DNA from 2 places in the Kitasatospora sp. NPDC056327 genome. Region 1 is predicted to be linked to the other one. Evidence: riboswitches for the same ligand, from Rfam matches in the RefSeq annotation. Region 1 holds a riboswitch; the other holds the start of a gene.
What was found. A riboswitch is a leader RNA that binds a small molecule or an ion and turns the genes downstream of it on or off. The one in region 1 is predicted to bind cyclic di-AMP.
Positions count from the first base shown of each region.

Region 2: linked by a shared signal. The riboswitch ahead of ACFCX4_RS09540 (hypothetical protein) and the one ahead of ACFCX4_RS03980 (NlpC/P60 family protein) in region 1 are both predicted to bind cyclic di-AMP.

Region 1 covers NZ_JBHJRC010000014.1:37,533-43,074, reverse strand. The annotation lists gene ACFCX4_RS03985 (NlpC/P60 family protein) at 1-690, shown strand, start outside; cyclic di-AMP (ydaO/yuaA leader) riboswitch at 1,099-1,255, shown strand; gene ACFCX4_RS03980 (NlpC/P60 family protein) at 1,266-2,444, shown strand; gene ACFCX4_RS03975 (NlpC/P60 family protein) at 2,697-3,761, shown strand; gene ACFCX4_RS03970 (hypothetical protein) at 3,818-4,933, shown strand; gene ACFCX4_RS03965 (glycosyltransferase 87 family protein) at 4,943-5,542, opposite strand, start outside.
Region 2 covers NZ_JBHJRC010000044.1:19,499-25,040, reverse strand. The annotation lists gene ACFCX4_RS09550 (alpha/beta hydrolase) at 1-1,093, shown strand, start outside; gene ACFCX4_RS09545 (hypothetical protein) at 1,161-1,490, opposite strand; cyclic di-AMP (ydaO/yuaA leader) riboswitch at 1,891-2,016, shown strand; gene ACFCX4_RS09540 (hypothetical protein) at 2,019-3,335, shown strand; gene ACFCX4_RS09535 (hypothetical protein) at 3,366-4,031, opposite strand; gene ACFCX4_RS09530 (IclR family transcriptional regulator) at 4,249-5,046, opposite strand; partial or broken gene ACFCX4_RS09525 (amidohydrolase family protein) at 5,240-5,542, opposite strand, start outside.

The DNA of each region.
Region 1 (5,542 bases):
CTGATGCTGACCTCCGACCCGTCCGGCTACCTGGACAAGGCCTCCAGCGTGCAGCAGGCCAGCTCCAGCCAGGCCGAGGCGCTCAAGGGCCTCCAGGAGCAGCAGCGCCGGCTGGATCAGCAGAAGGCCGAGGCGGCCGCCGTCCTGGCCTCGCTGGACAGCACCACCAAGGACCTGAACCAGACCAAGGCCGAGGTCAACAAGAAGCTCCGGGAGGCCCAGGAGCTGCTGAACTCGCTCAGCGCCGCGGACCGCGCGGCCCTGAAGGCGGCGCAGCAGCAGGCCGACCGGGCCTCCCGCGGCTCCGAGCGCACCGACCTGGGCAGCCTGCCGCAGGCGAGCGGCAAGGCGGGCGCGGCGGTCTCCCTCGCGATGAGCAAGCAGGGGTCGCCCTACGGCTGGGGCGACACCGGCCCGAGCACCTTCGACTGCTCCGGTCTGATGGTCTGGGCGTACGGGAAGGCCGGCGTCTCGCTGCCGCGCACCTCGCAGGCCCAGGGCAACTACGGGTCCCGGGTGCCGTCGCTGGCCGAGGCCCAGCCGGGCGACCTGATCATCTACCGCGACGACCGCAGCCACGTCGGGATGTACATCGGCAACGGCATGGTGGTCCACGCGCCGCGCACCGGTGACGTGGTGAAGGTGATGAAGGCCGACGCCATGAAGATCAACACGATCCGCCGGGTCTGACGCACCGCCCGTCGGTCCGCGGCCGGGTCCGGCGGACCCGGCGCACCTGACGCACCGCCCGGGCCTGACGGCCCGCCACGACACGCCCGGAAGGGCGGCCGCGGCCCCTGTGATCCGCGCCACCTCCGCCCGGGGGTGGCGCGGGCGTTTCGGTCGGGCGTTCGACCGGTCTGCGGTGAATGATCAGCCCGCCGTGGGGGTGTGATCACATTCGGTCATATTCACAAAGGAACTTGGGTATTCTTCCGGCTTTTTTCTGACAAGGATTTGAACGGATCACGGATCTGTTACTAGGGTCTTGCTTCGAACCACGCACAGTCGATCACCCAGCCTGGGTGGCGGCGGGGTTCGCCGCCGAGTTCGCGAAGCAGCGGGGCGGGGCCTGGACGGCCCGTCACGTGTGGGATCCAGCAGTCGGGGCCCACGGTGGAGCGGAGCCGGGGAACCACGTTCCTCCGGGGTGAATCGGCGCCAGGTCGGCCGCGCGAGCGGGCGGTGAGGCGTCGTAGGGCACGCTTCCGCCCGAACCCGTCAGCTCACCCGGTAGGCGGATGAGGAAGAAGGAGTCCGCCTTCGTGGCGTCCCATCGTCGTCCCAAGCCCGCCGGCCGCACCCGCGTCTCGATCCTGACCGGTGTCGCCGCCGCTGCCGTTGCCCTGTCCGCGCAGTCCGGCGCCCACGCCGACCCCGCGCCCACCAAGGACCAGGTCAAGGAGCAGGTCGACCAGCTCAACATCGAGGCCGAGGTCGCCACCGAGAAGTACAACGGTGCCCAGGCCAAGCAGCAGGAGCTTCAGAAGCAGGTCGCCGAGCTGCAGGACAAGGTGGCCCGTCAGCAGGCCGTGGTGATCGAGGCCCAGGGCGGCCTCTCCGAGATCGCCGGCGAGCAGTACCGCACGGGCGGCATATCGCAGACCGTCCAGCTGATGCTCTCCGCCAGCCCGGACAACTTCCTCAGCCAGGCCGACGCCCTGAACCAGGCCGGTTCGACCCAGTCCGGTGCGCTGAAGGAGCTCCAGGAGCAGCAGCGCAGGCTGGACCAGGACCGCACCGAGACCCAGACCAAGCTCGGCGAGCTGGAGACCACCACCCAGCAGCTGAAGGCCTCCAAGGAGGAGGTCCAGGGCAAGCTGCAGAAGGCCCAGGACCTGCTCAACACGCTCACCGAGCAGGAGCGTCAGGCCATCCGCGCCGCCGAGGAGAAGGCCGCCGCCGAGGCCAAGGCGAAGGCGGACGCCGCCAAGGCCGAGGCCGCCAAGGCCGCCAAGGAGAAGGCCGACGCCGAGCGCGCCTCCCGCGACGAGAACCGCAGCAACCTGAGCGCGCCGTCCACCGGCTCCACGGCCCCGGCCGCCACCAAGCCGGCCGCCCCGGCCGCGCCCGCCGCCCCGGCCGCCAACGGTTCGCGCGCCGCCGCCGCGATCGCCGCCGCGGAGAGCAAGCTCGGCTCCCCGTACGTCTACGGCGCCACCGGCCCCAACTCCTTCGACTGCTCCGGCCTCACCGGCTGGGCGTACGCCCAGGCGAACGTGTCGCTGCCGCGCACCTCGCAGGCGCAGGCCACCGCCGGCACCCAGATCGGCAAGGACATCTCCAAGGCCCAGCCCGGCGACCTGGTGATCTTCTACGGCGACCGTCACCACGTGGGCATCTACGTGGGCGGCGGCCAGGTCATCCACGCCCCGAAGCCGGGCGCCTCGGTCCGCTACGAGGCCGCGTCCAACATGCCGATCAACGTGATCGTGCGCATCTGACCCCCGGTCGGCATCCGCCGCAGGCCCGGTCCCCCCGTGCGGGAGGCCGGGCCTGCGGCTTTTCCCGGCGGGCTCGGGACCCTCGGTCCGCGAACCGATCTGACGTCCGATAAGTGTCTGAATATTCGGGTTCGGAGGGGTTTGGAATCGGTTGCCCGGACTCGCTAACGTCTGCCACCGGACGCCCCGCGTCGACAGCCGCCCCGCCCCGGTGCGGCGGCGGGCCGGGCCCAGGATCGGAGCCGACGTCGCATGGCCGTGCACCGCCGTTCCCCGCTGTCAGGTGCGCACGCGCTCGCCCGGGCGCTGGTGCTCACCGCGGCGGCCACCACCGCGCTGGCCGTGGCGGCCGGCGGCAGCGCCCAGGCCGCGCCCGGCTCGCCCGACGCCCCGGCCGACCGCAAGGACGTCAAGGCGCAGGTGGAGCAGCTCTACGACGAGGCCGAGCAGGCCTCCGAGCGGTTCAACGCCGCCCAGGAGGCCCAGCAGCGGCTCCAGCAGGAGACCGGCACGCTGCAGCAGCAGATCGCCGTCGCCCAGGACGAGCTCAACCGGCTGCGCGGCGACCTCGCCACCGTGGCCGGCGCCGAGTACCGCGCCGGCGGCATGGCGCAGACCGTCCAGCTGATGCTCGCCACCGACCCCGAGGGCTACCTCGCGCGGGCCCGCAGCCTCGACCAGGCCGCCGAGCGGCAGAACGAGACCCTGCACGAGGTGCTGGGCCGTCAGCGGGTGCTCGACCAGCGCCGTGCCGAGACCGGTGCCAAGCTGGCCGAACTGGAGCAGACCCGCAAGGCGCTGGCCGAGGGCAAGCAGCAGATCCAGCAGCGGCTCACCAAGGCGCAGAAGCTGCTCAACGGCCTCGGCGCGGTGGAGCGGGCCCGGCTCGCCGCCCAGGACGCCCGGGAGGCGGAGCAGCGGGCCACCCGCGGCACCGACCGGCTGGACTTCGGCACCGCCCCGCCGGCCTCCGAGCGCGGCGCCGCCGCACTGGCCGCCGCGGTGCGGATGATCGGCTCGCCCTACGTGTACGGATCCACCGGGCCCAAGGCGTTCGACTGTTCGGGTCTGATGTACTGGAGCTGGCGGCAGGCCGGAGTGACCCTGCCGCGCACCTCGCAGGCCCAGGCGTACGCCGGCCGGCGGGTCAGCCTCTCCGAAGCGCGGCCGGGAGACCTGGTGATCTTCTACCGGGACATGCACCACGTCGGGATGTACGCCGGCGGCGGGGTGATCGTGCACGCCCCCTACCCCGGCGCGAGGGTCCGCTACGAGAGCGTCGGCGCGATGCCGCTCGCGGGGGTGATCCGGCTCTGAGCCGCCCGGATCCCGCCGACGGCCGCCGGCCGTCGCGGCGCACCGCCCTGCTGCTCGTGGCCGGCGCCGCGGCCCAGCTCTCGCTGCCCGGGGCCGTGCCGGCGGGGCCCGCCGCCGCGGCCGCGGACGAGCGCGCCGGCGTCCTGGAACTGCTCGACGCCCGGGCCCGGGCGCTGACCGCCGGTCCGCCCGCGCTGCCGCTGCGGACCGGCTACCGCAACCTGGTGCTCGGCCCGGTGGACGCGGCCGGACGGTGCACCGCCACCGCGGAGCTGACCGTCTCCGTGACCGGCTACGACGAGCAGCCGGTCGTCCACCCGCGTCGGCTGGTGCTGGTCCGCTCCGCGGCCGGCCCGCGGGTCGAGTCCGAGGAGGGCACGGGCGGTCCGCCGCCGCTGTGGGACCTCGGTACCGTCCGGGCCGCCGCCGGCGGGCGCTGCCTGGTGCTCGCGGTCGACGGCGCGGGCACCGGCGACCTCGCCCCGACCGTGGTCGGCGACCGCGCGGTGGCCGCCGTGGAGGCGCTCTGGGGCACCGCCCGGGCCGGCCGGCTGCTGCTGGAACTGCCCGCGACCGGGGAGCAGTTCACCCGGCTGCTGGCCGAGGACCGGGCCGGCTGGTCCGGCATGGCCGCGGTGACCGTCTCCGCCCCCGGCGCGCCGTCGCACGCCCCGGCCGACCGGGTGCTGGTCAACCCGGAGCAGTTCGCGCGGCTGAGCGGGTTCGGCCGGCAGGCGGTGGTCACCCACGAGGCGGTGCACGTGGCGACCCGGGCGGACACCCGGGCCTGGACGCCGCTCTGGCTCTCCGAGGGCGTCGCCGACTGGACCGCCTTCCACGACTCGGGCCGCTCGGCCCGGCAGCTCGCCCCGGAGCTGGCCAGGGAGGCGGCCGCCGGCCGGCTGCCCGTCGCACTGCCCGGGGACACCGCCCTCGCGGCCGGCGGGGACGGCCTGGCCCTCGCCTACGAGCAGTCCTGGCTGGCCTGCGACCTGATCGCCCGCCGGTACGGGCCGCAGCGGCTGGTGGCCCTCTACCGGGCCGTCGGTGCGAGCGCCCCGGGCGCGGACCGGGAGGCCTGGCTGGACGGGCTGTTCCGGGACCTGCTGGGCCCCGGCCTGGCCGGGTTCACCGGCCTGTGGCTCGCCGAGGTCCGTGCGCTGGCGGGCTGAGCGCCGGCCTCAGCGTTCGCTGCGGGCCGCCGGGCGGTCGATGCCGTCCAGCAGGTCCTGCTCGTACGCGATGCCCGGCCGCACCGAGAACGCGGCCGCCGGCACCGGCTCCGCGCGGGGCAGCACCACGGTGGCCGGGAGCGGCTCGGTGCGCCGGGTGGAGCGCCAGAGCCGGACGCAGGACATGCCGGTGGCGACCAGCAGCAGCAGGTTGCGCGCGGTCAGCACGGCGATCGCGCCCGGCCTGCTGGCCACCACGTCGCCGAAGACCAGCGGGAACTCCACCATGGTCAGCGGGGTCGCGGCCAGGATCAGCAGCGCCACCGGCCGCTGGCTGGTGCCGCGCACGGTCAGGCAGACCGCCGCCACGCCGACCAGCCAGACCAGGTACTGCGGGCTGATCACCCGGCTGGTCACGGTGAAGATCAGCAGCGCGGTCAGTGCGGCGTCGTACATGGTGGCCGCGTTGCGGCGGCGGGCGGTGAAGCGCCACAGCAGCAGCCAGCCGAAACCGAGCACCGTGCCGGCCAGCATCACCTTGCCGACCAGCGGCACCCACGGCCCGAGCATCTCGACCGAGCCGTAGTTCATCATCACCTTGCCGTCCCA
Region 2 (5,542 bases), on a different contig from region 1:
GATGGCCGCCACGGTCTGGCTGTGGCCGAGACTGTCGAGGCGCGGCTGGCGGGCGGTCCTCGGCCGGATCGGCGCCCTGCTCGCCACCCAGCTGACGGTGCTCGCCGCACTCGGTCTGGTTGCCAACAACTACTTCGCGTTCTACAGCAGTTGGGACGACCTGCTGGGCACCGGCGACAGCGGGCCGGTGGTCATCCAGAACAAGGTGGACGCCTCCGGCCGGCTGCGCGTGGAGACCATCGGGCACGCCGAGGTGCAGGGCGGCGGCGCGCTCGGCCGGGACCGCGAGAAGTCCGGCGAGATCCGCGAGGTCCGCATCGACGGCGCCACCACCCGGCTCTCCACCGACGGGTACGTGTACCTGCCGCCGCAGTACTTCCAGCCGGAGTACGAGCAGAAGCAGTTCCCGGTCCTGATCGTCAGCACCGGTTTCCCCGGCATCGCCAAGAACCTCGTCACCCGGCTGAACTACCCGGGCGCGGCACTCAGGCTCCTCCAGGAGGGGCGCATGCAGCCGACCGTGATGGTGCTGGTGCGCCCCTCGCCGGCGCTGCCGCAGGACACCGAGTGCGAGGACATCCCGGGCGGAGCGCAGTCCGAGACGTACTTCAGCAAGGACGTGCCCTCGGCGATCCAGGCGACCTACCGGGTCTCCGCCGATCCGAGGGCCTGGGCGTTCATGGGCAACTCGACCGGCGGCTACTGCGCCCTCAAGCTGGCGATGCGTCACCCGGAGGTCTACCCGACCGCCGTCTCGCTGTCCGGCTACTACCAGGCCGCCGAGGACCCGTCCACCGGTGACCTCTTCAAGGGCAGCGGCCAGCGGCGCAACGAGGCCGATCTGATGTGGCGGCTCAGGAACCTGCCGCAGCCCGGGATCTCCGTGCTGCTGGCCGGCACCAGGGAGGGCGACGGCCAGTACCGGCACGAGACCGAGGCGTTCGTGGCCGCCGTGCGCAGCCCGATGAAGGTGTCCTACAGCATGCTGGCCACCGGCGGGCACAACTTCGAGACCTGGAGCAAGCTGCTCCCGTCCTCGCTGGAGTGGATCTCCCAGCGCCTGGTCGTCCCGGGAGCCGGGCAGTCGGCCTGACCCCCGGGGCCGCCCCGGCCGGTGGACCCGGCCGGGCCCGGGCGGCAGGGCCCCCGGGCGCGGTCGCTCAGACCACCCGCTCCAGCGTGCCGGTGTGCAGCTCGCCGACCCGGCCGCCCTCGCCCTCGTACGTCCAGAACGCCCGGACCGTCATCCGGGCGAGGTCCATGACGTGGCTGACGGTGATGCCGCTGACCTCGGTCCAGCTCACGAAGTAGATCTGCGGACCGACCTCGGCGACGTGCAGGGTGACGTCCTCCCACTGGCCCGCCGACTCGCCCAGGCCCTCCCAGCGCAGCCGCTTGCCGTCGGCCGAGTAGGCGTTGCGGAAGGCCGCGCCGTTGTCGACCCGGAACAGGTAGGTGCGGCCGGCGAAGGCGGGCAGGGACACGGTCATGGCGGGACGGGTCTCCTCGTCTCTGGAGGCGGTGCTCGGTGCGGCCCGGACGGCTCCGGGCACGATGGATCCCCAACCTATCCGACCACCTCGCCCCGGCGGCGCACTTTCCCCGCCGGACCCGCCACCGTGGACGGCCCGCGACCCCGGCGGACGGTCCGGCGGGGACCCCGGGCGGTCCGGTGCCGTCCCAACGGATCGACTCCGCCGGACCGTTGATCATCGGCCGGGAGGGGGTGTGAGCTGCGCGACAACCTTCCCGGGGAAGTTGTCCGTGCTCGCACGGACTGCCTAGCCTGCAGAGACGTCCGCCACAGCGGACCCCGCCGTCGGGACGCCGAGTCCTGTCCACCCGCCGGCCGGCAACCGAGCACCACGGCGGACGGGAGCGGGGGACCCAGGTCAGTGCCCGCCCGTGCGCTCCGGCGCCCGGGCCGCGGCTAGGGGTGAAGCCGTTTCCCGACGGCCGGGCAACCTCAGCGCCCGAACCCGACAGCTCACCCCGCAGGCGTCGCAGAGGACCCTGCCATGACCACTGCCCCGCAGCAGCCCGCCCCGCCCGCCTCCGGCGAACCGGACGGCCCGGCCGCCCGCCGCGCGTTCGGCCGCCGGCCCGCCGCCCGCCACGCCCGGCCCTCCCGCCGCGGCCGCACCGCCGCCCTCGCCGCCACGGGGGCACTCGCCGTCACCGGTGCCGGACTGCTCGGCGGCGTGCCGGCCGTCACCGGTGCCCGGGCCGCCACTCTGCCGACCGTCACCCAGGACCGGCTCGCCCCGGCCACCATGGTCGCGGGCAAGGCGTCGACCGCCTCGCTCACCGTGCACTCCTCGGCCTGCTTCACGGCCAGGACGCTCGGAGTCGGGGTCCGCGACGCGGCCGGCCGCAACCTCGACTTCCCCGGCAGCACCGCCGACGCCCGGATCTGCCCCGGTGGTCTGACGGTCGCCACCGGTGCGCGGACGCTGCCGGCCGGCACGTACACCCAGTTCGGCTTCTGGCAGGACGCGGCGGGCGCCTGGCACAACCTGCCCTCCCGGGAGCTGGTGGTCTCCCCGGCCACGACCACCCCGACGCCCACCCCGACGCCCACGCCGACCCCCATCCCGACGCCGACGCCGACCCCCACGCCGACCCCCACCCCCGGCACCGGGATACCCGTCACCGGCAAGCAGCTGACCTGGTCCGAGGAGTTCAGCGGCCCGATCGCCTACGGGACCCGCTGGACCGGCGACCGCAGCAGCTCCTACCGCTACGGCAACCACAACCCGGACGACAACAAGCTCGACTGGCTGAACCGGAACAACGTCTCCGTCTCCGGCGGCGTCGCGACCTTCACCGCCAAGCCGGGCGCCAACACGCTGGAGAACGGCAAGCAGTCCTGGGACACCGGTCTGCTCACCACCGAGTACTCCGGCGAGGGCTTCCAGGTGAAGGCCGGCGACTACGCCGAGACCCGGGTCAGGCTCCCGGCCGGCACCGGCGCCTGGCCGGCCCTGTGGACCTGGAAGAACGGCAACGGGGAGATCGACTCCTTCGAGTACCACCCCGACAACCCGAACCTGCTGGAGCTGACCAACCACGTCAACCCGGGCCACCTCTACCACACCGACGCCAAGGCGATAGCCAAGGACGGCTGGGTCACCATCGGCACCCACTACGGCGCCGGCTCCGTCGACTGGTACGTCAACGGGGTCAAGGTGTACTCGGACGGCAAGGGCGTCGGCGCCGGCTGGTCCGCGTACCTGATCCTCAACCTGTCGCTGAGCGCGGGGAACTACCACCCCGCGCCCCAGGGCACCGCGCCGATCACCTTCGCCGCGGACTACCTCCGCGTCTACCGGTAACCGGCGCGTCCACCGGGCCGCGTCCGGCGCTCAGACCGCCGGGCGCGGCTCGGTCGTCTCGACGACCGCGATCTCGAACGGCTGGCGGTTGTTCTCCGGGTGCCGGTCGTCGGCGCTGCGCAGCGACACCCAGCCGCCGGTCAGCGTGCCGGGGGCCGGGAGCGACGCCGCCAGCCGGACCGGGATCAGCGCCGTCGCGCTGCGGTACTTCGGCAGGCCGGGCGGGAAGCTGCAGCGGACCCGGTGGCCGTCCTGGAAGGCGTAGCAGTTCTCGGGGAAGAACGGTTCTTCGGCGGTGACGCCGTCGGGCAGGGTGACCACCACGGTGAACGGCGAGGCGGTGGTGTCCGGGCCGAGGTTGCCGACGAAGGCGTGCACCGTGGTGGTGCCGCCGGGCGGGGCCGCGTCCGGGTCCAGCCGCACCACGTAGAGGTCGGAGTCCGACGGCAGGGCCGCCGCGGCCGGGTCGGCGGCCGGCCCGGGGGCCTGCGCGCCGGGGTCGGCGGCGGTCCCCGGACCGGCCGCGCCGGGATCCGCCGTGCCCGGCTCGGTCACCGGGTCCGTGACGGGCGGGACGACCGGCGTGCCGACCGGTGCCGGGGCGCCCGCCCCCGGTGCGGACGCCTGGCCGTCCGGTGGACAGTCCGTCGCCCACGCCTGCCCGGCGGCCAGTGCCACCACCGTGCCCCCAACCACCAGGGACCTACCGAAGATTCCTCGAACGGATCCGCTGCGGGCCATCGCCGCTCACCCTGCCCTCCGTGTCCGGCGCCCCGCGCCGTCGCGGGCCGCGTCCGCACCAGCGTGGCCGACCGCCCGGCCTGGACCGGGACAACCCGCCCTCGGGTGGCTCGAACGGACGAACGCCCACGGCCGGTCGGCCCGCCGTCGGGAGCGGCCGGTCACCGGGCCGTCAGGGGGCCAGGACCTGCCCGAGCCGGGCCGCGATCGCGTGCATCACCGGGACCAGGGAGGCCGTGCCGGCCTGCTCCTCCAGGGCCCGGATCCGGGCCTCCGGGCCGGAGACCGAGAGCGCCGTCGGGGCCGGCGCGCCCGGCACGGGGAGCGCGACGCAGCGCACGCCGATCTCCTGCTCCTGGTCGTCGACCATGAAGCCGTGCCCGCGCGCCCCGGCGAGCAGGCGCATCAGCTCCTGCGGGTCGGTCACGGTGTGCGGGGTGAGCGCGGGCAGCGGGCCCGGGCCGAGGACGGCGCGCGCCTCCTCCTCCGGCAGCTGCGCCAGCAGTGCCTTGCCGACACCGGTGCAGTGCGGCTGCACCCGGCGGCCGACCTCGGTGAACATCCGCATCGAGCGCCGTGACTGCACCTGGCCGACGTAGACCACCTCGCCGCCCTCCAGCACCGCCAGGTTGGCGGTCTCGCCGGTGGCCTCCATGAGCTCCGCCAGGTAGGGGCGGGCCCAGCTGCCGAGCAGCCGCCCCGCGGTCTCGCCGAGCCGGATCAGCCGGGGGCCGAGGGTGTACCTGCGTGTGCTGTCCTGGCGGACGTAGCCCTGCTGGACGAGGGTGCGGACCAGTCGGTGGATGGTCGGCATCGGCAGTCCGGAGGTGGTGGACAGCTCGCTGAGCGTCGCCACCCCGCCCGCGTCGGCCAGCGCTTCCAGCAGCTGGAAGGCGCGCTCGACGGACTGCACCCCGCCGCTCGAACGCTCGGTGGTCGGTCGCGCGGCGCTGTCGGAGGTCGGGGGCACCGGGGTTCCCTTCGCGGTCGGGGGAGGGACCGTCGGGGAGGCCGTACGCCCGCGAGCGCCCCGCCGGACCGCTGGAATTCTGCATCGCGGAAACGGGTCTCCACCTTACAGAATCGAACGTTCCGCTCAGTTGCCCCCGTCCGCCGGCCCCCGGCCCCGTCCGGCTCGGGTGTCCGGCGGCCCCGGCGGCCGGTCACGCCGCCCGGGCGGTCCGCTCCTCGTCGACCGTGGTCGGCCGCCCCGGCTCGACGACCGCGGTGCCGTTGACGAACAGCGCGGTCAGCGGCGGCAGCGCGCCGAGGGCCGGCGCGGCGACCGGGTCGGCGATCGAGGAGTGCGGCAGGCCGTCGGCCCTCCACGGCGCGACATCGGCGGGCTTGCCGGCCTCGACGGAGCCGATCTCGTCCTGCCGGCCGAGCACCCGGGTGCCGCCCGTGGAGCCCAGGCGCAGTGCCTGGCGGGCGGTGAGCGCGGCCGGCGAGCCGGGCAGCCGGTT